DNA from 4 places in the Gardnerella lacydonensis genome. Region 4 is predicted to be linked to each of the others. Evidence: riboswitches for the same ligand, from Rfam matches in the RefSeq annotation. Region 4 holds a riboswitch; each other region holds the start of a gene.

Region 1 (5,892 bases), on a different contig from region 4:
CTTCTGTTTTTAGTTTTTCACAAAAATAGCACTATTTTGGAGATAATGAAAGTAATTTTAGAAAAATTTTTTTAAAATTTTAAGAAATCATTGAAAATATACAAAAACGGTCAGCCACATTTTATTGCGACTGACCGAAAATAAACTTCAGCTCAAAGCTTAAAAAGCTTAAACAAGTCTTATGAAAAACTTATAAAAGCCCTAGTATATTACTTCATATACTTCTTGCAAGCCTTGAATGCGCTGTAACCAGCATACTGAGCGGTAGAGCCAAGCTCTTCCTCAATCTCAAGCAAGCGGTTGTACTTAGCGATACGCTCACCACGAGCAGGAGCACCAGTCTTAATCTGACCAGTGTTCTTAGCAACAGCAAGATCAGAAATGGTGGTATCTGGGGTTTCACCAGAGCGGTGAGAAACCATAGAAGTAAAGCCATTCTTGGTTGCAAGCTCAATAGCGTCGAGGGTTTCGGTAACGGAACCAATCTGGTTCAACTTTACGAGCAAGGAATTAGCTGCTCCAAGTTCAATACCCTTAGCCAAACGCTTTGGATTGGTGACGAGCAAGTCATCGCCAACGAACTGCAAACGATCACCAAGACGCTTGGTGATTGCTGCCCAATCATCCCATCCTTCTTCCTGGAATGGATCTTCGATGGAAACGATTGGATACTCGTTGATAAGCTTCTCGTAGTAATCGAGCATATAAGCAGAATCACGCTCTTCGCCGTCGAAACGATACTTGCCAGTTTCCTTGTTGTAGAACTCAGAAGAAGCAACGTCGAGGGAAATACCAATCTGCTTGCCTGGCTCGTAACCTGCAGCTTCGATTGCATCCATGATGTACTTCAAGGAATCTTCGTTGGACTTCATCTTTGGAGCGAAGCCACCTTCGTCACCAAGACCAGTAGCCAAGCCTTCCTTCTTCAAAACGTTCTTTAAGGTGTGATAAACCTCAACACCAGCGCGCAAAGCATCGCTGTAAGTTGCGAAACCGTATGGAGAAATCATGTATTCCTGAATATCAGTTGCAAAATCAGCGTGAGCGCCACCGTTCATGATGTTCATGTTTGGAACTGGAAGAATATGTCCGTTAGTTCCGCCGATGTAACGATACAATGGAAGCTCTGCAGATTCAGCAGCTGCATAAAGAGCAGCAAGAGAAACGCCAAGAATAGCATTTGCGCCAAGCTTACCCTTGTTTGGAGTGCCATCAAGCTCAATCATGGTTTCATCAAGAGCACGCTGGTCAGAGGCATCCATGCCAATAACCTTTGGAGCAATTACTTCATTAACAGCCTTAACTGCTTCCAAAGTACCCTTGCCCTGATAACGGGACTTGTCGCCATCACGACGCTCCCAAGCCTCAGCCTCACCAGTCGAAGCACCAGAAGGCACTAAGCCAATGCCCTGAGCGCCATCTTCGGTCTCCAAATAAACCTGAACGGTAGGATTTCCACGAGAATCCAAAATTTCGCGTGCATATACGCTTTCAATAGCTGCCACAACTACTCCTTATTCATTTTGTTGGTTGTGTAACATATTCAAGATTAATGCGTTTTATGGACGTTATTTCGTAGCGTAAGTCGTTAAAGATACAAGCCTATATAATCTAAGCGTTTCGCGATTTGTCCATGCCTTTATATGATAATAACAAACTGACACGGGGTGCAATTATTTAATTGTAATTGCTGAGATTATACCCGTCGAACCTGATATAGCTAAAACTATCGAAGGGAATGTCGTTATGAATAACCTTTTTAGCGCGATTGCAAAACTGCATCGTAAAGCTTTTATTTCTTTAAAAGCTTGGTTTTCTACTATAGCGATTCTTTTTTTATGGTTTTTAACAACCTTAACTCCTGCCGAAAATCGCGCTTTGCCATCTCCAAGCGAGGTAATAAAAGCATTTGTTGACTTAAACAACGAAGGAATATTACTACCGTCTCTTGCAATAAGCATATTTAGAGTTGTAGCTGGTCTTCTTTTAGGAATTGCTTTTGCTTTGCCATCTGGAATCATTTCTGGCGGAAGCAAAATAGGAGAATCAGTAATAAATAAACCAAGTCATATGCTCAGATCCATACCATTCCCAGCATTAGCGCCTTTATTGATCATTTTTCTCGGTGTGGACGAAATGATGAAAATAATGCTTATAGCGCTTGGCGTTTTTGGACCAATGTATGTCAATATTCGAGATGGAGTAAGGAACATTGACCCTAAACTAATAGAACTTGCAAAGGCTTATAACGTTAAAAAATCGACTGTTTTTACAACAATTTTTATGCGAGGAACACTAGCTAATTTTATGACAGGATTGCGATTTTCAATTTCCGTAGCATGGGTTGCTTTAGTTACTTGTGAAACAGTTAATTCTTCAATAGGAATCGGATATATTCTTTCTAGAGCTCAACAATTCTTTAGACCAGATCAAATGATGGCATGCATTATTTTATATGCGATTGCAGGACTTGGATCAGAAGTTACTGCAAACATATTCGAATATTGGCTTATGCCAGAACGCAGAGTAAATAGAGAATCTTAACAAAGAGTTGATTTTAGAAATTCACGTAAATAAAGAATTTATAAAATCCTCTGTGAATTTTAAAGATACTTTTAACGATACTTTTAAAAATAAGTCAATTTTTATAAAAATTTAATCAACAAAATTTAACCAACAACCAAATAAACCAAATAAGAAAAACACAAAATGAAAGTAGAGGAGCCAAATCATGGCTAATTTCAAAATACAAATTGCTAGCAAACGCTCTATTGCAGCAGTATGCGCTTTTTGCGCAACTATCGCTCTCGCATCTTGCGGCGGAGTTCAAAAACCTGCAAATAACTCCCAATCTTCTAGCAAAGATACGGGAATAATGAGGGTTGCTTATCTTTCTACAGCAAACTATTTAACAACGTTAAAAAATGAAAAATTCCTTCAGGAAGAATTTGGAAAAGCAAAAGTCACCTATACTGGACCATACACTCCAGTTGATGGTCTTACCGCAGTTATGAGCGGAAGCGCTGATGCAACAACTACTGGAACTGGACGATTTATTGATTTGATTGCAGAAGGTCAACCTTGGGTTGCATTTGCGCTCGAATATTACAATGGTGATTCTCAAGGAATCGTTGCATCCGCAAAAAGCGGCGTAAAAACACTAAAAGACTTATATGGAAAGAAAGTTGCTATTATTCACAACGGTGATACTGGCGATTACATGCTTCACCGCGCATTCGATAAAAGCGGATTAGACGTTTCTAAAGTGCATAAAGTAGAGATGAGCCCTAAGAACTTCCAGGCAGCATTTACATCTGGGCAGATTGATGCAATTTCCTCATTCGATCAGAATCTTGCTGCAGCGATGACAACCCCTGGGTCAAAATTACTTGTTAACGCTAAAAAGTATGGCAACATGAATGTTACCATTCACATTGTTTCTAGAAAATTTGCTAAGAAGCATCCTGAGCTCGTTAAAAAAATGTATAACGCTCTTGTTCGCGAAGCTAATAAGTCGCATAAAGAAAAGAATGTTATTGGGAATGCTTATAAGCAACTTGGAGCAAGCGATACAATCATTAAGCAGATTGAAAAATTCGATAATCCAACAATTAAGCCAATCGATAAGAAAGGCTTAGAAATGATGAAGGTTCAGGCAAAAGAATACGTAAAATATGGTTTAATTAAGCAAGCTCCAACAAACTTGGATGATTCCGTAATGGATTGCAGCAAGTAACCTAAACCTTTAAAATACGCTAAATAATTTTCAAAATCAAAACACAGTAGGAGTTAATATGAACATTCAAAACAATGAAAATAATGCTAATAATGTCAACAATTCCTACTGTGTTTCTTTAACGCATATTGAAGTAGCATTTGACGACACTTATAAGGTTTTGAAAGATATTAATTTAAACATTAAGCAAGGCGAGTTTGTCTCACTTATTGGCAGATCAGGTTGTGGAAAAACAACGCTTCTTAAAGTAATATCTGGCTTACTAAAACCTACAAGCGGCAGTATAAACGTTACAGACATGCAGGCTATAGGATTCCAAGATGCAAGATTAATCCCATGGCTAAAAATTGGTGAAAACGTTGTTTTTGGTCTTTCAGACAATAAAAACAATCTTAAAAAACTTGCAAATAATGCTCTTAGCAAAATGCAATTAGAAGAATACGCCAATAAATGGCCTTCTCAACTTTCTGGCGGTCAAGCTCAACGCGTCTCTTTAGCTAGAGCATTAGTAAGAAACCCAGAGCTATTGCTTTTAGACGAACCTTTCGGCGCATTAGATGCTTTAACAAGACTAGACATGCAAGATCTTCTAGCTAAGCTAAGAACACAAAACGGCTGGAGCACAATCATGGTTACTCACGATATTGCGGAAGCCGTAAGATTATCAGATCGTATTCTAATGCTTCAGAATGGCGTAATATCAAGGCAATGGAATATCGATAGAAGCAGTGTTGATTCGCAAGGAAGACCTACAAATCATGTTTCTATTGAAGATGATTTAAGACTTGCCTTAAAGTGACATGTCCACTATTTAAAATTCACCTATTAATTTTTACCAATCAATGTCTTCTAAAAGTTGCTTAGCCCATTCGACTATCTCTTTTTCACTCATAGACGATGAATCCCCTAAAACAGACGCAAAAGGAGATGGAAAAATCATTGTGTGGGTTACAGGCTTAAACTGTGCTCCCCTGTAGATCCTACTCAAACGCATCCAAACAGATTGAGCTGGATCTACGCCAATAACGCGCACAGTTTTACCTTGCATGCTTATTTGATTAATACCCATTTGTTTAGCTTTAAAACGTAATCTTGCAACATCAAATAATGTTTGTAAGGATTTAGGAGGATTTCCATATCTATCGCTTAACTCATTGAAAATCTCTTTTAAGTCTTCATCATTCTGAGCCTCAGCAAGCTTCCTATAAGCTTCCAAACGTAATTTATCTGAATCAATATAAGATACTGGAATTGAGGCTTCTATTGGCAAATCAATAGAAACAGATATGGACTCTTTATGATCTGGTTCCTTATATTTTTCAACAGCTTCAGATACCATCCGAACATATAAATCGAATCCGACTCCTTCAATATGCCCACTCTGAGCATCGCCAAGCAAATTGCCAGTTCCGCGCAATTCCAAATCCTTCATAGCAACATCAAAACCAGATCCAAGAGCAGTATATTGAGCGATTGTTGCAAGCCTGTCGTGAGCCTGCTGAGTCATAGGCTTAGTAGGATCGTACAAAAAGTATGCGTATGCGCGCTCACGACCTCTGCCAACTCGTCCTCGTAATTGATGAAGCTGACTTAAGCCGAATCTGTCAGCGTGATCTACAATAAGCGTATTTGCATTAGAAATATCTAATCCTGTTTCAATAATCGTAGTACAAACAAGAACGTCAATATCCCTATGCCAAAAATCACGAATAATAGTGTCAAGTTGCTTCTCACCCATTTTTCCGTGTGCAATCGCCACTCGAGCATCTGGCACAAGTTTTTGAATATTAGAGGCAATTTTACTAATATCTTCTACTCGATTATGCACGTAAAATACTTGTCCTCCACGCAATAATTCACGTTTCACACAGGCTGCAACTTGTGCATCTTCATATGCTCCAACATAAGTCAAGACTGGTAAACGATCTTCTGGAGGCGTAGCAAGCGTAGACATTTCACGAATACCCGTAACAGCCATTTCAAGCGTTCGAGGAATAGGCGTTGCAGAAAGGCTAAGCACATCTACGTTTGTGCGCAAAGCTTTCAAAGTCTCCTTGTGCTCAACACCAAAACGTTGTTCTTCGTCTATAATCACTAATCCTAAATCTTTAAATTTTATATTTGGGTTTAAAAGTTTATGAGTTCCAACAACAACA
Region 2 (5,892 bases), on a different contig from region 4:
CTTTTTCCATTAGGTCTACTCTTGCGCAAGAAAGTCCAATCATCCATTCGGCTGGCATGGATTTACGTGCTGTAACAAAAGGCGTGTCTTTTTGACCAATATGCAGGTTGAATCCCAGTTTTGCTGCGCAATCAACGTGATCGTCTATGAAAATCGGTATATCCCCATGTTTTGCTTTTATAAGTGTTTTGCGTAACTTTATGGCTTTTTCTGATATTTCAGTATCGTTGGAGTATTTATCTCGCAATTGAACTACTGTCACTCCGCCATCTATGGATTCTACTGCAACTTGCTCTTCGCTACGGTTTCCCATACGTGGATCTGTTACTAGGTAAAGTGTCCAATCTGTTGGTTCTATGCTGAACTCAATGTTTGTTAGTTCAAACATGTTGTTTACGCTTAATGTTTGCAGCGCATCGATCCACAGTGTTCTGAATGTTCCTGGTGCGGTTGTTTGTCTCGCTGCAAACGTTCCAGCTGCTGCAGCGTGCACGTGTGCAGCTACTGTTGCTGCTACTGGGCGCTCTGGGTTTGCACCCACATATGCAGCCACTAATGCTCCAAGAGCGCACCCAGTTCCTACAACTTTTGTCATAGCTTTGTGTCCGCCAGTTATTCGCGCTAGGCATCCGTGACCGTATACCGCGTCTTTTTCTCCAGATATAGATACTACAGATCCGTATGCTTTTGCCAGTTTTTTGGCGGCTTCTAGCGCGGAGTTTACTGGGTCTTGCGCATCTACGCCTTTCATCTGACTGCTTTGACCAGCTAAAGCTAATATTTCGCTTGCGTTTGCTCGTATTACTGTTGGGTTTTGTTTTACGATTTCTCTTACAAATTTTGTTCTAGTGGTTAATGCGTCTACTCCAACTCCAACTGGGTCTAGTACCCACGGAGTTTGTGTTTCTTCGCATGCTTCTATGGCTTTGAGTATGGCTTTGCCTTTTATCTCTTCGAATGTTCCAACGTTTACTAGAACACCTGACGCTATTTTTGCGATGCCCGCGGCTTCATCTGGGTCGCATACCATTATTGGTGTAGCTCCTGCGGAAAGTAGCGCATTTGCTGTTATGTCTTGAACAATATTGTTTGTTATGCAATGAGTTAGTGGCTTCTTTGCTCTGACTCTTTCTATGCATGATCTAACGTCATTTAGAAACATTCGTCTTCTTGCGCGAACGCTAAAACTTGTATCTATATTTGTATTTGATTCGTTTAATTCTTCCATGATTTTCCCTTCGCTAGCACTACCTAGATCAGGTTTAACGGGTGTAATCTCAGCGTTTTTACGCACCCCGAACCGACTTTGACTATATCGTTTGTGTATGACGTTTGGCTGTGTAATAATTTACTTCGCGCGTTTTGCGTTGTTTTGCTTGAAATTTCGGGGATGATTGAAGACTATTGTTTTAGATTTTATAAAATTTTTCCATTAATTTTTTATTTTTGTTTGCATTTGTACTTTTATAGTGTTAGCATCAAACACAACACAAACAGATATCGTAAATTTTACGATTTACGATTTTGGATTTGTGACTGACCACATTATCGTTTAGCTTTGCAGCTAAGTATTAGGGAGGCGGCTATCATGCGTAACATGAATGCTCAAGCTCGCGATACTTTTGATGCTGCTCGTATGTGGTGGTGGCAGACTTCTCTTTGGCGTAGTTTACTCTAAAGTTTTAGAAGCTGCATGTTTTAGGCTTGTAAAAGACCTCTAGGGTAAACCTGGAGGTCTTTTTTATATCTCCGGAAAGCCAAATCTATTTGGATTAATCTTACGTCTAAAACAAATCTAGAAAATCTAAAACAAATCTATAAACATAAAAAACAATTAAAAAATTGTTTAAAACAAGCAATATAAGAATCTAAATAAAAGGAGAAAATCATGGCTCAGGAAATTAATGAAACTAAGCAGGAAACCTCGTTTACTTCTGCTGAATCTAGTGTTAATCAGGCTGCGGATTTACTTAAAGGTGTAAATGTTAAAAAGCATGCTTTAGATATTACGTCTTTGGTGTTGGTGGCTGTTCTTTTTGCGGCAGGATGTATTCTTGATTTTACTGTTGCAAAAGCGCTTTCGATCGGGAATATTCAGCCAGAGTTTGTAATTGCATCGTTCTGCTTGTCTATTTTGCTTGTTCGTCCAAACGTTATTCAGGGCGCGATTATTGGTGCTTTGGCTGCGACTTTAATTCAATTTAACACTTCAATTCCTGGTCTTGAGTACGCTTGCGATATTCCAGCAGCAATTATTATGACTTTGATGTTGATGGGTTATTTAAAGTCTTTTCCTAAGGATGCCGCTAGAAAGTTCAGTGTTTTCCCATTCATTTCTGCCTTTATTGCAACTGTTATTTCTGGAATGATTTTTGCAACAATCGCATCTTTCTTTATTCTTCACTCTCCAAACACTGTTCTTGTTATGCTTCCAATCATTTTGGGTACTGCTGTGTTTAATGCTGTTGTTGTTGAGGTTCTTTACACTCCAATTCGACTTGTTTTACACAAGTAAATCAGAATTGAAAAATAATTAAACAAATTAATTTAAATCAATGTAAATAAATATCAAAACATAAATAAATACCAAAAGTTGATAATTGAAATTTGATTATCAAAACATAAAGGAGAAGATTATGAATCAGGAAATTAACGAACATGCAGGTAATATGCTTAATTCTGTAAGTATTAAAAAGCATGCTTTAGATATTACGTCTTTGGTGTTGGTGGCTGTTCTTTTTGCGGCAGGATGTATTCTTGATTTTACTGTTGCAAAAGCGCTTTCGATTGGCAATATTAAACCAAACTTTTTAATCGCATCGTTCTGTCTTGCTATTTTGCTTGTTCGTCCAAATGTTATTCAGGGTGCGATTATTGGTGCTTTGGCTGCGACTTTGATGCAATTTAACGCATCGATTCCTGGTCTTAATTATGTTTGCGATATTCCAGCAGCAATTGTTATGACTTTGATGATTATGACTTATGTTCGCGTTTTCCCTAAGGATGCCGCTAGAAAGTTCAGTATTTTCCCACTTGTAGCCACTTTTATAACTACAGTTGTTTCTGGTTTAATATTTGCCTCTACTGCATCTTTCTTTGTTCTTCATTCTCCTAAAACGATTCTTGTTATGCTTCCAATCATTTTGGGTACTGCTGTGTTTAATGCTGTTGTTGTTGAGGTTCTTTACACTCCAATTCGACTCGTTTTACACAAGTAAGTATTTGAATTTGTGTTGGATAATATTCAGTAAGTCATATAATCGTCAGAGAATATAATCCAGAGAATAATCAATAAGTAATGTTCATAGTATTGTTGGGTTTTTAAGAGTTAGGAATTATTGTGTCTTTGCTTGAGCTTAGGGAAGTATCTTTTAAATATTTGAATCATAATAAGGATGATTCTTTAGACTCTGCAAAGGCACAAGATTCCACTTTTGCCTTGAACAATATAAGTCTTAGTATTGAATCTGGCGAATTTGTTGGAATTATTGGACCATCTGGATCTGGTAAAACAACTCTTGCCTCTATTTTCTCTGGTGCTATTCCTCATCATTATTCTGGAGAACTTTCTGGAATCGTTAAGATTGCAGGTCAAGAAACTAAAAATCTTGCTTTAACTAATATAGCTTGCTTAATTGGATCAGTTATTCAAGATATTGATGCGCAAATGGTGGCTGCAAACGTAGAAGATGAGATTCTTTTTGGTCTAGAAAACTTTGGTGTTGCGCACAATGAAATACCAAATCGAATCGATGAAGCTTTACAAATTGTTGGCATTAGTGATTTGCGCAATCGTGATTTAGACACTCTTTCCGGAGGTCAAAAGCAGAAAGTTGCGATTGCTGCTATTCTTGCGCTAAAACCTAAAGTTATGGTGTTAGATGAGCCTACGTGCGCTTTGGACCCTGTATCTTCTAAAATGATTTTTTCGATTCTTAAAGATTTGAATAAGAATTTTGGAATAACGGTTGTTGTAATTGAGCAGAAAGTGGCGCTTTTAAGCGAGTATTGTAAGCGTTTGGTTGTATTGTCTAATGGCACTTTGTCGCTTGATTTGCCTGTTGGACAAGCGCTAAAAAATATGGATTTGCTTTATTCTATTGGAATAAATTATCCTCGTACAACTCATCTTATTAACGATTTACAAAGTGAGAATATTTGCGCTAAAAGCGATTTGCCTGTATCGGTAGAAGATACAGTAGATACTATTGTTAATACGATTAATAGTGGAAATTCTTTAGTTTCACATGATGATTCATATAGTGAATGTGATGAAGATAAATGTGCGGTTGCTTTCGACTTTTCCAATGAATCGCAAAACTTAGCACAAAACGCTTCACCATGTCTTTCTTTGCAAAATGTTAGTTTTTCGTATCCAAGTGGCGTTAGTGCTTTAAAAAACGTGTCTTTTGAAGCTTACGCTGGGGAGCTTGTAACTCTTGTTGGAAGAAATGGAGCTGGAAAAACAACTGTTACTAAGCTAATAAACGGTTTGCTTAAGCCGAGTAGTGGAAGTATTTTTATTGATGGCAAAAATACTAGCAACATGAAAATAAGCCAAATTGCTCACTATGTTTCGACTCTTTTCCAGAATCCAGATCGTCAGCTTTGTAAAGATACTATTTTAGAAGAAGTTGCGTTTAGTTGCATTCTTTTAGGTGAGTCTGTTAAAGAATCTAATAATCATGCTATGCAAGTGATTGAAAAGCTTAATTTAGATCCTAATGCTAGCCCTTTTATGCTTTCTAGAGGTCAGCGTCAGATGGTTGCTTTGGCTGCAACTGTTGTAACTAAACCTAAGATTCTTGTGTTAGATGAGCCTACTTGCGGACTGGATTACATGGAATGCTTGAGAATCATGCAAGTTGTAGAAGACCTTAGAGACCATGGTTGTTGCGTAATAATGGTTTGCCACGATATGGAAGTGGTGCTTGATTTTGCAACGCGTTTAATCGTAGTAAATGATGGACATATTCTTGAAGACGGAAGCATAAGCCATGTGTTTGAGAATAAGAGTATTTGCGATGAAGCTGCTTTATGTGCTCCTCTTTTGTGCGCTGTATCTCAGGGCTTAGTTAAAAATGGTTTTGCTAAGTGTAAAGGATTGTATAAGAGAGATATGTTGGTTAATGCTCTTAAAAAGAGTTGCAATTTGTAAAACAAATGGGTGATTTTTATGCAAACTAAGATTCTTACTTATAATGCTGGTTCAACTTTCTTGCACAAGGCAAATCCTATTGCAAAACTTATATTAGCTATAAGCGTTGTTGTGTCTGCTTTTATAGCTCAACAATTTAGCGTTCTTGTAACTATTGCAGTATTGATTCTTGTTGCTATGGCTATGGCTGGGATTCTTAAAACTCTGTTTCCTCTTGTGCGCGCAATGCTTATTCTCGGCGTTGTAATGTTCTTTTTGCAAACGATTATTGCTCAGGGTGGAAATTATATGTTCTTGTGGTTTACATCAAGAGGAATTTCTGTTGCTGCAAGAGCATCTTTGAGACTATTCTGTTTTGCTTTGCCTCTTGTTAGCGTTCTTAGCATTACAAAATTGAACGATTTAGCTAATGCTGTTGTTCAATATCTGCATGTTCCTTACTGCTATGTTTTTACGATTACTACAGCTGTGCGTTTTGTTCCTATTTTTGCGTACGAAATGTCTCAGATTACAGAAGCTCAAATGGCAAGAGGAGTGGAGTTCGATACTAAGAATCCTTTTAAAAAGATTAAGCTTATGATGCCTTTGATTGTGCCTCTTTTGGTTTTGTCTGTTCGTAAAGCCGATAGTTGTGCTTTGGCTGCGGAAGAACGTGGATTCTATTTGCGCACTTGTAAGTCATCTTATAAAAAGTACACTTTTGGATGGCGTGGGCTTGTTCTTATTGTAATATC
Region 3 (5,892 bases), on a different contig from region 4:
GCACAAAGTTTTTGTACGATTGACGGGGTTAGGGTAAGAGGGTGGGTCAGTTTTGTGCTTTTTGAGATTTCTGCAGATTTTGTAGATTTCGCTGGATTTGCAGCTGTTGCACTAATTGCCATTTTTCCTCCTTACGCCCAAATAATTTGTTAACTTTGACTTGATGATACCTATATATAAGTTTATACGTTTGCGCGACGACCTACCTTCGCGCTCAAAGCGTAGCGCGCGAAGGTAATTCGGAGCGCTGAGCCGCTTAGCGTAGAAGCACGGTGTGCTTCTGTGCGGCGAAGACGTGAGCGCGGCTAATCCGCGCGAACGACACGACCTGTCTTTTCGTTTAGAGCGTAGCACGAAAAGGCAATTCGTCGCGCAAACGTACTACAAGAAAAATAAACAAAGAAAAATAAACAAACACGCGAGAGATACGCTAATCAAGAAAAGCGGAAAGTGGGCGATGAGGGACTCGAACCCCCGACATCCACCGTGTAAAGGTGGCGCTCTAGCCAGCTGAGCTAATCGCCCGCTTGAAACAAGATACAGTATGGTGTGTACTAGATGCGTGATTCGCGATTTGCGTGTGTCTTTTGGCGCTTGCGTTTTGCGTTTTGAAGCGTCTTAACAATCGCGTAGAGTATATTCAATAATGATATGTTCAGGAGGTCTATTGTTTATGGCAAGTAAACCCGATACTGCGCGTAATTCTTCTGGTATTGAGCGCGTAGGTAAGCGCAAGAAGGGTTACAGCGTAGAGCAAGTTAATGATTTTCTTGAGCGTGCCCATTCTTTGTACGAGTCCGACGACATTCGTCTTACACAAAAAGATATTCAGGACGTGTCCTTCGATTTAGAAGATGAAGGATACGCTATACCTCAAGTTGATGCGGCTCTTTCTAGGTTGGAACGTGCTGTTGTAGATAAAACAACTGAATACGAAATTTCTCATCGCGGTAGAATCGTTTGGAAAGCACAAGCCGATAGTGAATACCGTGTTTTGCTTAATCATTCTCAGCGCGATTACAAGATGCGTTTTGATTCTGGTCAATCACGCAAGCCTTCGTATGATAAAAAACAGGTCGATAATGTTGTCAATAAGACCTTAGATAAGATTTCTATTCTTCTTGGTTATAAACCAACGTGGGGTAATACTTCAAGCGATCTTGATGGCATTGACGCAATGTTTGTTTCCAACGTGTTGTTTACACAGCGTTCTGGTAAACATGGATACGATGAGCGTCAAGTGGATTATTATTTGAACGCTTGCATACGATTGCTTAGTAGGCTTGAATCTTACGATCGTGTTTCTAAGTACCTAGATTTTGATTCTAATGGTGCTGCCGCATCTTCTGTTAACGCAGCATATAGTCAGCCGACGCCACAGTCTGTGCAATCTGCAAATCCTATGCCTCCATCTATTCCCGTTGAGCATAATGCGGATTCGTCTGTAGTAAATCCTGTTCAAAATACTGTTGAAGCAGATAATCCTGTTGCAAATGATATTTTTTCTAAAACTACAGTTGATGAAGTAGATTCGCATCATATTAGTGCAGATAGTGTGCCAGTCGTTGAGCATGTTGCAGGTAGTGATAATAGTTCTGCACAGCATGTTGAAGATATGCCTCAAGATAGGCAAAGCATTTTCGCACCTGTAGACAACAGTGTTGATAACAATAGTGGTGCTTCTCTTAACGATTTGCACCATGGGGATAGGGCTATTTTTACGCCTCATTCTGCTAATGTAGAGCCTAATGATGATACTGATGACGAGATGTCTCAGGCGTCTACTGTTATGCCTCCTACGTTCCCGCCATCGTATGCTCCGAAAGATTCTTATTCGCAGACTTATACAAGAGACAGTGCTATTCCAGCTGCACCTAGCCAAGATTCTTATAGTCAGAATCATGTTAATGCTGCTAATGCTGTTAATGATAATGCTGTTAATGCTAAAGATGATGATAAGAATGATTCAAAAAATAGTGCTTCAAACCCTGTTGGTGATTTGAATTTGTCTCTTCTTGCATCTCCTAAATTTGAGCCGTCGCAAAGTCTCAATTTAGATATTCCAGATCTTTCATTCCCAGTTATGAACCATTTTAATGCTTCTTCTGAAGATTTTAATGCTAACAATGCTGGCAATAATGATTCAGATGATTTGGATGATACTGGCGAATCTAATTTCGGTGGTTTTGTGAATCCAAGTCACAACTAATCTATAAAAATACTTTGGATTAGCAGATTAAGAGTTTTTGATTTTCATGCCGCTGTATAACGATGAGGCTGTAGTTCTTAAGACTTTTCCTTTAGGAGAAGCGGATAGAATTGTAGTTATGCTTACTAAAAAGCATGGTAAGATTCGTGCTGTTGCAAAAGGTGTTAGGAAAATAAAATCTCGTTTTGGGGCGCGTTTAGAACCTTTTATGCGTGTGAATGCACTTTTTGCTACTGGAAGAACTTTTGATGTTGTTTCTCAAGCAGTTTTAGTTTCTGCTTATGCTGAGAGCATTTGTGCTGATTATGATTTGTATAGTCGCGCTAGCATGATTGCAGAAATCGCAGATGATTTGGTTTCGACTTCTGCACAGTATCAGGATTCTTGTATGCAATACAATCTGCTTGTTGCAGCCTTATCTGCTCTTTCTAGGGGATTGCATAGTGCTGATTCAATTGGATTCTCATATGTTTTAAGAGCGTTAAAACTAGCCGGCTGGTCTCCTATGCTTAATGAATGCGTAGTTTGTGCAACTAAAGATGATTTATCATATTTTTCCTCTTGTTCTGGAGGAGTTATGTGTTCTAAAGATCATGATTTGCAGTCAATTAAGTGCAATGATTTAGCACGTTTTCAAATGATTTCTTTGATTAATGGCGATTGGAAGAATATAGACGGAACAGATATTGATTATTTAACGTATAGATGCGTTGAGCAGTGGTGTGAATATTATCTTGAGCGTCCAATTAAATCAATGCATTTATTAGAAAATAATATGTGATTTAATATAGCTTTTTTAGCGTCTTGCTTTAGCGTTTTAGTGAGCGTTTTTGTTAATTTTTTGTTTGAATTTTATAATAATTGTCCTCGCTGTCTGATGCAATAATGATTGATATCAGACACGGGTGCTCTTTCAAAGAGCTGAGAAGATTACTGTCTAACCGTTTAACGTGATTCGGTTAATGCCGACGTACGGAGTTTTCTGCAGGGTCGCCTTTGTTTGATAACTGATAATGAAAGGAGACCCTAATGGGTGCATCTGTTGAAGAAGAAACCGTGCGTCCATCTTTGCGATGGAATGTAGCTGATATTACGCTCACGGTTGTTGTAGCTGTAGCTTCTGGTATTATCTTCTGGGGTATCGGTTTGATTAGCGAGCCTATTTCTGCTGCTCTTAAGCTTATTCCAGTTCCAGGCGTCAGCGCATTGTACTACGGTTTGTTCTATTTTGCTGGTCCTTTGGCTGCTATTATGGTTCGCAAGCCAGGTGCAGCATTGTTCGGTGAGTTTATTGCTGCAATGGTTGAGTTGACCGTTGGAAGTCACTGGGGCGGTATCGGTACCGTTCTTCCTGGATTTGTTCAGGGCTTGTTTGCTGAGTTTGCATTCTTGTTCTTCATGTATCGCAAGTGGAATGTTGGCTTAAGCGCACTTTCTGGCGCATTAGCTGGTTTGGGTGGAATCGTTTCAACCTACCCGTTCTACTATGCAGGTGTTCCAATCTTTGGTTCATTCATGGTGATTCACACTATTTGCAGCATGATTTCTGGTGCTGTAATCGGTGGCGTTTTGATGTGGTACTTGTATAAGGGTATTGCTGCCACTGGCGCATTGAGCCGCTTTGCTTCTGGCAAAGAAGTGCGCGCCTGATTTTACGGGTAAGTACAAGTAAAATCAAGTTATAAATTTGATTTGTGGGCGGGGGATTAATTACCTCGCCCACTTTTGTAAAGTCGCAAATAAAAGTCAAAATAAAAGTCAAAATAAATCACAAATCACTATAAAACAAAGGAGTTAGTATGCTAAGAGTACGTCTTGAATATGTGCATCCATGGACGAATCACGCAGGCATGTACCTTGCAAGAAAGCGCGGATTGTATGCGCAATACGGATTAGACGTAGAGTTTACAAGCACGGATACGGAGCGCGGAGATGTTCCAGCATGCTTGGAGCGTGGAGAAGTAGATATAGCTCTTGTTCGTTTAAATCAGCTTTTGGCTCATCAAAATGGTGCAAACAAGTTGACGTCATTTGCTGTAATGAATCAATCTCAAATTGGCGGAATCATAACAAATAAAAACACGGGCATTACTCGATTTAAAGATCTAGAAGGAAAGCGCGTAGTAATCCCTATGGGCGTTAAGCGTCTATACACGGAGCTTCAGCAGGCTGTTGCTGCCGACGGCGGCGATTTTAGCAAGCTGATTACAATTGACCCAGGTCCATGGGAGCCAGACATTCGAGCCGTAGAACGCGGAATGTGTGATGCTTTTATTAACGTAGCTTGGTGGGAGCCATATCAGGGTTCGCTTCCGTTTGATCAAGTTGTTGTTCTTCCATTCGATTCTATTGGCGTAGCGCCGCATCATTCTTACTATGTTTGCGCTCGCCAAGAGATGATTGAGCGAAATCCGCAATTAATACGCAACTTTGCAAGCGCAACCGTTAAGGGCTATGAGCTAGCAGGAAAAGACCCTCAGGCTGGTGTTGATGCTTTGCAGAATGCGCTTTGCCATATTAGCCCAGAGGCTTTGCGTGCCTCGCTAGACGAAGTCATTCCGTCTTGGTACGACAAGAATGGTCGTTGGGGCACGGCAGACATGGCTTTGGTGGAAAACTACACTCGTTGGATGAGTGAAAATGGCCACTTAAGTGTGCCTCTTGATTGCGCGCTAAAAAGCCTAGAAAACGGATGTGTAACAAACGAGTATTTGCCAGAATAGTCGTTAATTTTGCAATAGTTAGTTTTGCGATAGTTAATTTTGCAATCGTTAATTTTGCATAAGCAAAGTCGCCAGCAGCCGCGCATGAGCTAGTTGGCGTCAAATAATTCTGCAAAAAAATGCGTGAAAAACAATGAACCTGTAGTTAAATATTTGTGTAAATTGGAGCGAATATGGAAAACGAAAGCAACGACCCTCAGCTAGATATTGTTGCTCAAAGATGGGCAAATGTTGATTTAGATGAGGCAAATACTGTGTGCTCGCTTTTAGAGGAGCCGCTAGAAGTAGATTGCGTTTTAAGCCATAGTTTGCGCCCGATGGCTGCAGGTTCATTGCTTCGCGCGCATTACAAAGATAATGCATCAAAGCAATCTAAAAGTTTGGACGTTTATATTAAAAGATGCAGCACAAAAGTGAGGCAAGCTAGCACAATCAGACCGTATCATCGTTTTGCTGAACATCTTTTAAAAAACAGAATAAGCACGCCAAAATACTTGTATTTTAACAAAAATAGCGAGTCTTTAGGTTTAGAAAAGAATACTGCTGGCGATACTTGTGGCGATATTTACGTAGACGGCACTCTTCTTGTAATAGGCGATTGCGCTTACGAAGTGACTTTAAAAGCTAGCGGGGAAGACCGATACAAAGACGCGTACACTTGGGATCCGCCTAAAACGCGTGAAGAAGCCAAAAATCTTGGAGCAATGATGGCAAAAATCGCCTTAGCTTCGCAAAGTTTTGACGAGCCAAATCCTAAGGAAATCAACGCTTTTCAATCAAGATTTAGTCTTTGTGCAAGCGAAGACGTGCAAAATGATGCAGAAGTTTGGTTAAAAAATAGACCCGATTTAGCGAAATTCTTAAAAGAACAGAATCGTGATTTTGTAAAAGATTTAAGCGAATTTGCTCCAACATGCAAAAAAATTTACGATTTAGGGTACGCGAATCTAAAAAAGCAGT
Region 4 (5,892 bases):
TGAAAAATTCGCCTGCGATTTTTGTAGATAACGCCAATCGCAGACGAATAGTAGAAAATGATTCCTAATAACTGTCTAATTAATTAGATATGTGACTATCTAACTAAGTGACTATCTGAGTGACTATCTGAGTGAACGGTGTGCTTGATTAAAGAAATCGTACTCGTACACACAAGACGTCATATATGCTTGCACGGCAAGAATACGCTGGCTTGGTGAAGCTTGTTCGAAAGCTTTTTCAACACATTCAATCGCTTTTCTAACACTCGCATCAAACTCTTTCGACGAATACATTGAAATCCAATCGTTATAAGGATTATCTGGAGTAGTTTTTTCAACAAGAACATGCCCAACTTCTTCATAAAGCCAGTAGCACGGCAAAATAGCAGCTGCAGCAACAACATAATCTTCACTAAAGGTTGTAGCTAAAAGATGATTAACGTAGGCAAGAGTTGCAGGAGAACATGCTGACTTCATAGCAGTACCTGTTTTCTTAAACCAGCTACGATGCAATTCGCTTTCTGCTTCAATACATGCGGCAGCGCTAGAAGACCAGTGCACGCGCGCATCATCATCTTGAGTTTTAGCAGCAGTGGCCGCGAGCGCCCGAGAGTAACGTTTCAAATATTCAGCATCCTGATTCAGGTAAAAGTCAAACAAATCCTCGTCTAAAGACCCATCTCCCAAAGACTTAATAAAATCAAGATTCATAATATTAAAGTCAACGTCTGCAGTGGCATTCCAAAGAGCTTGAGTCCAGCGTCCTGCAGCGCATATTTTAGGTTTTCTAGGCAATGTTTTTGGCACAACATAACAGGTTTCCGGATTTGATCCGTCAAGATTAATTAAATTATCGTCTTTCAGATGTTCCCAAGGCGTTGTAGAGGAATCAAGTTCAAGCCTATATTGTCGTGCGGCGTGATTTACTGGACCATGCCCTTTTCCAACATGCAAATCTTCGCCGTTGCGTATTGCTTCGTTAAGCCAATGCGTTGTCCAAGTTAATGCTTCTGATACGGTTGCAGGATTTTCAAGCGTTTTGCCGTTTTTAAGAGCTAAGGATACACGCGTTGCTAATGATGATGAAAGCGAACATCCTGTACCGTGTGTAGTTTTTGTGTCTACTCTGCGTGAAGGAACATGCACATTAGTGCCATCTGGGAATACGGCGGTGTTTCCAGCGTCTTTTCCTGTTAAGTGTCCACCTTTAACGATTACAATAACATTATTTTCACTAGCTAAAATTTTAGCTTGTTCTAAAGCTTGATTAAAACTCGTTGCAGGTTCGCTATTGCATAAAACAGCAAGTTCTGGAATATTTGGTGTAATAATATCTGCTTTTTTTATGAGAAGTCGTAAGGATTCTTCTGCAGATTCTTTAAGAAGACGATCGCCTGATGTAGCAACCATAACAGGATCTAACACGACTACAGGAACTGGATGATTTTCAAGCCATTCTCCGACTATATCAATATAGGGTTTATCACCTAACATTCCTAGTTTTACAGCATCTACTTTTACATCGTCGAATACTGCCTCTAGTTGAGATACTAGGAATGATGTTGGTGGAGTATATACTTCTCGCACACCGCATGTGTTTTGCGCTACTAAGTTTGTTGTAACGCACATGCCGAAACCATCGGAAGCCATGATTGATTTTAAGTCGGCTTGAATTCCAGCACCACCAGTTGGGTCTGTGCCGGCTATGGAAAGCACTCGTGGAATCACTGGTTTTTCACACGATGGTAATGAGTTTTTGCGCTGTGTAGAAAATAAGCTTTCTGCAGATTGATTAGATTGATTAGATGTATTGGATGTATTGGATGTATTGGATGTATTGGATGTATTGGATGTATTGGATGTATTGGATGTATTGGATGTATTGGATGTATTGTATGTATTGGATGTATTGTATGGATTAGATAGATTTATATTAAATGTATTAGTATGCGAATCTAGTGACAATTCTGTCATGATATTCCCTTCGCTAGCATTATCTAGATCAGGTTCAACGGGTGTAATCTCAGCGTTTAAACGCACCCCGAACCATTATTTGACTATATCGTTTATTTGTGACTTACTACACCCCGCGTTTGTTCCCAAAATCGCCCGATACGTAAACAAACGCGGGATAAAAGTAACAAAAAGCAAACATTAGCACACAAAAGCAAGCCTGATCTAATTCAGCGACTAAACCAGTCAAATAGTCTGCTATTGCGCAACGATTCTGCCGAAGCGTTGCAATGCTTGCTGTATGTTAGCTCGCCACTGATGCCGTTTCCGCTAAGCACAGATGCCAACCATCCGCGCCTACCGAATGCACCCGACGCTATGAAGAGCGCCATCAATATGCCGAATAAGAAGGTGTACGTAATAGCAGCGTTTCCACCAGTAAACGGCAGCGGAATTGGCGACACGTTGATGCCAGTAATCTTTATATAGCCGATGATTGCATTCTTATCATCTTTACCAGCATCATAGTGCTCACTCTCATTATCTGACTTATCTTTTGTCTGCGCGTATACTGCGTAAACAGCCGTATTCCTATTAGTTATAAGCAGCCTCTGCAATGCTTCAGTATCTACACTTGCGTTGCCTTTGGCATCGCGCTTCAAAATAGGCGTGCAAGTATCATCAACAGGCTTGCGATTGTTTAACTTTCGCACGCATACTTGAAGATTCTTCTCAACTACATCTCGAGAATCAAAATCATCGCTAGCGTTTACTAACAGCTCTTTGCCATTCACTTTGCCTTTAGCATCTGGATTACCTGTGAAAGCGAAGTTAATGTCATTAGCAGTAACCTCGTAAGGCTTATCCATAGTCGAAGTCTTAAGCGAACCTATAGATTCAGCTTTAGGCTTTACTACATCAACCGGCACTACGTATACTGGTATGAGCGAAGTTGCAGAAGCAACATTCTTAAAATGAGTTTGCGCATCATAGCCATAAGTATTCTTTAAGCTTCTCATTGCCCAACCATTAGAAAGCGACAAAGCATAGACTGGAGCAATAGCTTTCTTAGATGTTCCAGCTACATCATCTGCAGTTTCTATATTCTTATTTCCACCTAAAACTTTCGTAAGCTTAAAGGAATCGGAATTGACAGTCTTGCAATTTGGATTTGCAGTACCACTACCCTCACACCATTTGTTCACAGTAATATCTTGAGGACTCATATTCGAATAATTATTACCCAATGTACTGTAATTCATGCCATTAGTGTTAGAAACATTTAATCCGCCACCATAGTTTCCATTACCTAATACTAAATCAGGTATATTGATATACTCACCGTTAAGCGTGAAGAAGTAGGAACCATCATCATGACCGAATTGATCTACCCTAGTTTTGTTGTCAGGAAGCTGTACTGTAACCTTACTGCTATGCTCGCCATTTTCCTTATCCGCGCCGTTTACAACGCGCAAAGATGGTTGAATCTTCTTAAACTCATCTTCACTCATGCTGTTTGGAATATTCGGCTTAAGAGTGAGAGCATTCTGCAATTGGTTTAAATCAATTTGTTTATTTTTCGTACTCGCGTTATAACGGTACACAAGCGATTGATGACCAGACGCGCCAACCAGCTCAAATCCTGGGTCGTCAGAACGTTCACCAACATATGGCTTATTCTTATCCCAAGTAATCTTGTAGTCGGCAGCAGCATTGCCAACACTTCGCAACGTAGCGAATCGAGTTACAATATTATATCTCGGTTCTGGCGTTACATTTCGCCTACGCCATCCGCGCAAAAGAATAAATGAATCCTGCTCATTGCCTGCGTTAGAGTAATTACTGCGCTTATCCGCCTGCTCTTGAGGAGCAACATACTCCCCGCGCTTCCAAGCAACTTCTGACTGGTTTGCAGAAAGCGTATCATCATCATCCACGCTTATAAGACTGTCAGCATCTCCAAAACCAAGCCATTTGCCGCCGGAATTGCCATTGCGTAGCACGTAATTTACAGCATGCTTTTCAGAGTCATTCAGCAGCAATGGATGCACTTGTACTACTTTCTTATTGACTACGACTGGGAAGAATACGCAATCTGAAGGCGAACTCCACTCTTTTGGTGCTTTTGTTTCAGGCCTACACACGCTACTACGTTGCGCAACCATTGAGTCAGCAGATAGCACGTTTCGCATATCTTCTTCTTTTAGCGCATTTGACTCATTACCACCTGTTTGAGTGCTATCTACAGAACTACTTGCATGATCTGAATTTATACTGCCGCTTGATTGAGATGAGTTTGTGTTATTCGATAACTCATCCAAATTTTCAGATTTAACGCCAGGCATATTAGACCAAGGTCCATAAGATCCTGCGTGATTCCTTGCACGCACTACGCTTCCAGGAGCTAAGAATCCAGCATTAAATATTATTGCAGAATTATTTCTTCCTTCGTCTTTAGAATTCAACGTAACGCCTTGAGGTAGCGTATAACCTTCGCAAACTTGCCAGTTATCAGTTGACTTAGTTCTGCATAATGCTAATGCTTCACTCGTGTCACTATCGCTTTGAGAAGTAGCATTGTTACTACTCAAGTTATCCTGTGCACCCAAGCTAGACATTAGATTATTGCTAGATTGTAATCTAGCGAGTTTTGCTTTTTCGGCGCGAGTGAAATACACTACGAGTCGAGTCGCATCTTTCCCTGCAACAACTGACACAGCATTATAGTAATTATTCGCAACAGCACCTTCCCAATCGTGAAGCCAGACTTTAGAGGAAGATGAATCACCATAATGATGACCATCATATGCGCGCACAATTGGAGAGTCAGCTACAGTCCAATTGAACTTGAATTTGCCCACTACTGCTTCGTTACTCTTGTTTCCAGAGTCGTCAGTTACTTGAGCAATCATCTTGAAAGTTGGTGAATTTTTAACATCTTGCCCACGCCATTTTTCTATGAACGCACGCAATAGTTCCTTGTTAATATTCCCGTCTGTAACAAACCTTGCGCGAGGAGCTTTTTTAGTCTTTGGATCTGTTACACCGTCTGCTTCAATATCTATGCTCAGCGTATTCTTCAAAGCGTTGCTTACATGCGTATCAGGATTTGCCACATTGAAATCATCATCCATTCCAAGCAAATCTACTACGTTGAATAAGCCCGACTGCTTTGTAATATCAGTCTTGTTCATATCAATAGTAGTAGGAGTTCCGCAAGAATCAGCCTTATCTTTAGTAGGATTGCACTCGCCAAGAAGCTTCTTATTAGCATCTTTAGGATCTTTTACTGAAATCCACGGCTTGTTCTTGTCTACAGGCACAAACCACACGTTAATTACATTTGGAGTTTGATTTTTATCGCCTTCGTCACGAGCTTCCAAATCTTTCCATGGTTTACCGTTGAAAATATAGAGCTGAGTGCGTCTTTCTGGAACAGCAGAGTTTTTACTAAGAATTACAGACCTTAAGTTTATACCAGACGCTTGCTGATTATATTCTTTACCACCAGGCATAATATAACCTTGCGGCTGCAAGAAACTGTTTTTATCAGTAATACCATTGGTATTTATGCCGAGTCCACCGCCAAGACTGTCGTATTTTACTAAGTCAACAACGTTCACCCAGTCTCCGCGCGCACCATTGACTTTACGAGCGTAACCGATGCCGCCATCACCACGCTGAGGCATGCTGTTGTATCCACCCCATAGATTTTCTATGGTTGCTTTATTAGTAGCATCAGCATCATTGGTGTTCAATGGGTAAAGTGATGGCTGTATTTGGTTTCCAAGCCGTCTAGTTTTCTTTGTGCCTTTGAATAAGCTCAAAGCGTCATTCGTATTGAAGTTGTTACCTTGGTTAATGTTGAATTTGTACACTAAATATTGCGTACTATATTCATCGCTGCCATACCAATAAAAACCATCGTCACTATCTCGA

Evidence for each region. Region 4 has a riboswitch for thiamine pyrophosphate ahead of ACJV45_RS01955 (bifunctional hydroxymethylpyrimidine kinase/phosphomethylpyrimidine kinase). Riboswitches for the same ligand answer to the same signal wherever they lie in the genome.
Region 1: linked by a shared signal. The riboswitch ahead of ACJV45_RS03710 (ABC transporter permease) and the one ahead of ACJV45_RS01955 (bifunctional hydroxymethylpyrimidine kinase/phosphomethylpyrimidine kinase) in region 4 are both predicted to bind thiamine pyrophosphate.
Region 2: linked by a shared signal. The riboswitch ahead of thiM (hydroxyethylthiazole kinase) and the one ahead of ACJV45_RS01955 (bifunctional hydroxymethylpyrimidine kinase/phosphomethylpyrimidine kinase) in region 4 are both predicted to bind thiamine pyrophosphate.
Region 3: linked by a shared signal. The riboswitch ahead of ACJV45_RS04210 (ECF transporter S component) and the one ahead of ACJV45_RS01955 (bifunctional hydroxymethylpyrimidine kinase/phosphomethylpyrimidine kinase) in region 4 are both predicted to bind thiamine pyrophosphate.

Annotation. Positions count from the first base shown of each region.
Region 1 is NZ_JBKQXT010000002.1:393,892-399,783, forward strand. It holds gene eno (phosphopyruvate hydratase) at 210-1,505, opposite strand; TPP riboswitch at 1,654-1,756, shown strand; gene ACJV45_RS03710 (ABC transporter permease) at 1,747-2,544, shown strand; gene ACJV45_RS03715 (ABC transporter substrate-binding protein) at 2,732-3,736, shown strand; gene ACJV45_RS03720 (ABC transporter ATP-binding protein) at 3,795-4,535, shown strand; gene mfd (transcription-repair coupling factor) at 4,569-5,892, opposite strand, start outside.
Region 2 is NZ_JBKQXT010000003.1:142,264-148,155, forward strand. It holds gene thiM (hydroxyethylthiazole kinase) at 1-1,228, opposite strand, end outside; TPP riboswitch at 1,216-1,308, opposite strand; gene ACJV45_RS04460 (hypothetical protein) at 1,889-2,515, shown strand; gene ACJV45_RS04465 (tryptophan transporter) at 2,637-3,218, shown strand; gene ACJV45_RS04470 (ABC transporter ATP-binding protein) at 3,341-5,158, shown strand; gene ACJV45_RS04475 (energy-coupling factor transporter transmembrane component T family protein) at 5,177-5,892, shown strand, end outside.
Region 3 is NZ_JBKQXT010000003.1:81,642-87,533, forward strand. It holds gene ACJV45_RS04190 (nucleotidyltransferase family protein) at 1-122, opposite strand, end outside; tRNA gene ACJV45_RS04195 (tRNA-Val) at 452-525, opposite strand; gene ACJV45_RS04200 (DivIVA domain-containing protein) at 674-2,209, shown strand; gene recO (DNA repair protein RecO) at 2,256-2,990, shown strand; TPP riboswitch at 3,101-3,203, shown strand; gene ACJV45_RS04210 (ECF transporter S component) at 3,239-3,859, shown strand; gene ACJV45_RS04215 (ABC transporter substrate-binding protein) at 4,009-4,932, shown strand; gene ACJV45_RS04220 (phosphotransferase enzyme family protein) at 5,106-5,892, shown strand, end outside.
Region 4 is NZ_JBKQXT010000001.1:439,705-445,596, reverse strand. It holds gene ACJV45_RS01955 (bifunctional hydroxymethylpyrimidine kinase/phosphomethylpyrimidine kinase) at 124-1,974, opposite strand; TPP riboswitch at 1,962-2,054, opposite strand; gene ACJV45_RS01950 (cell wall-binding protein) at 2,184-5,892, opposite strand, start outside.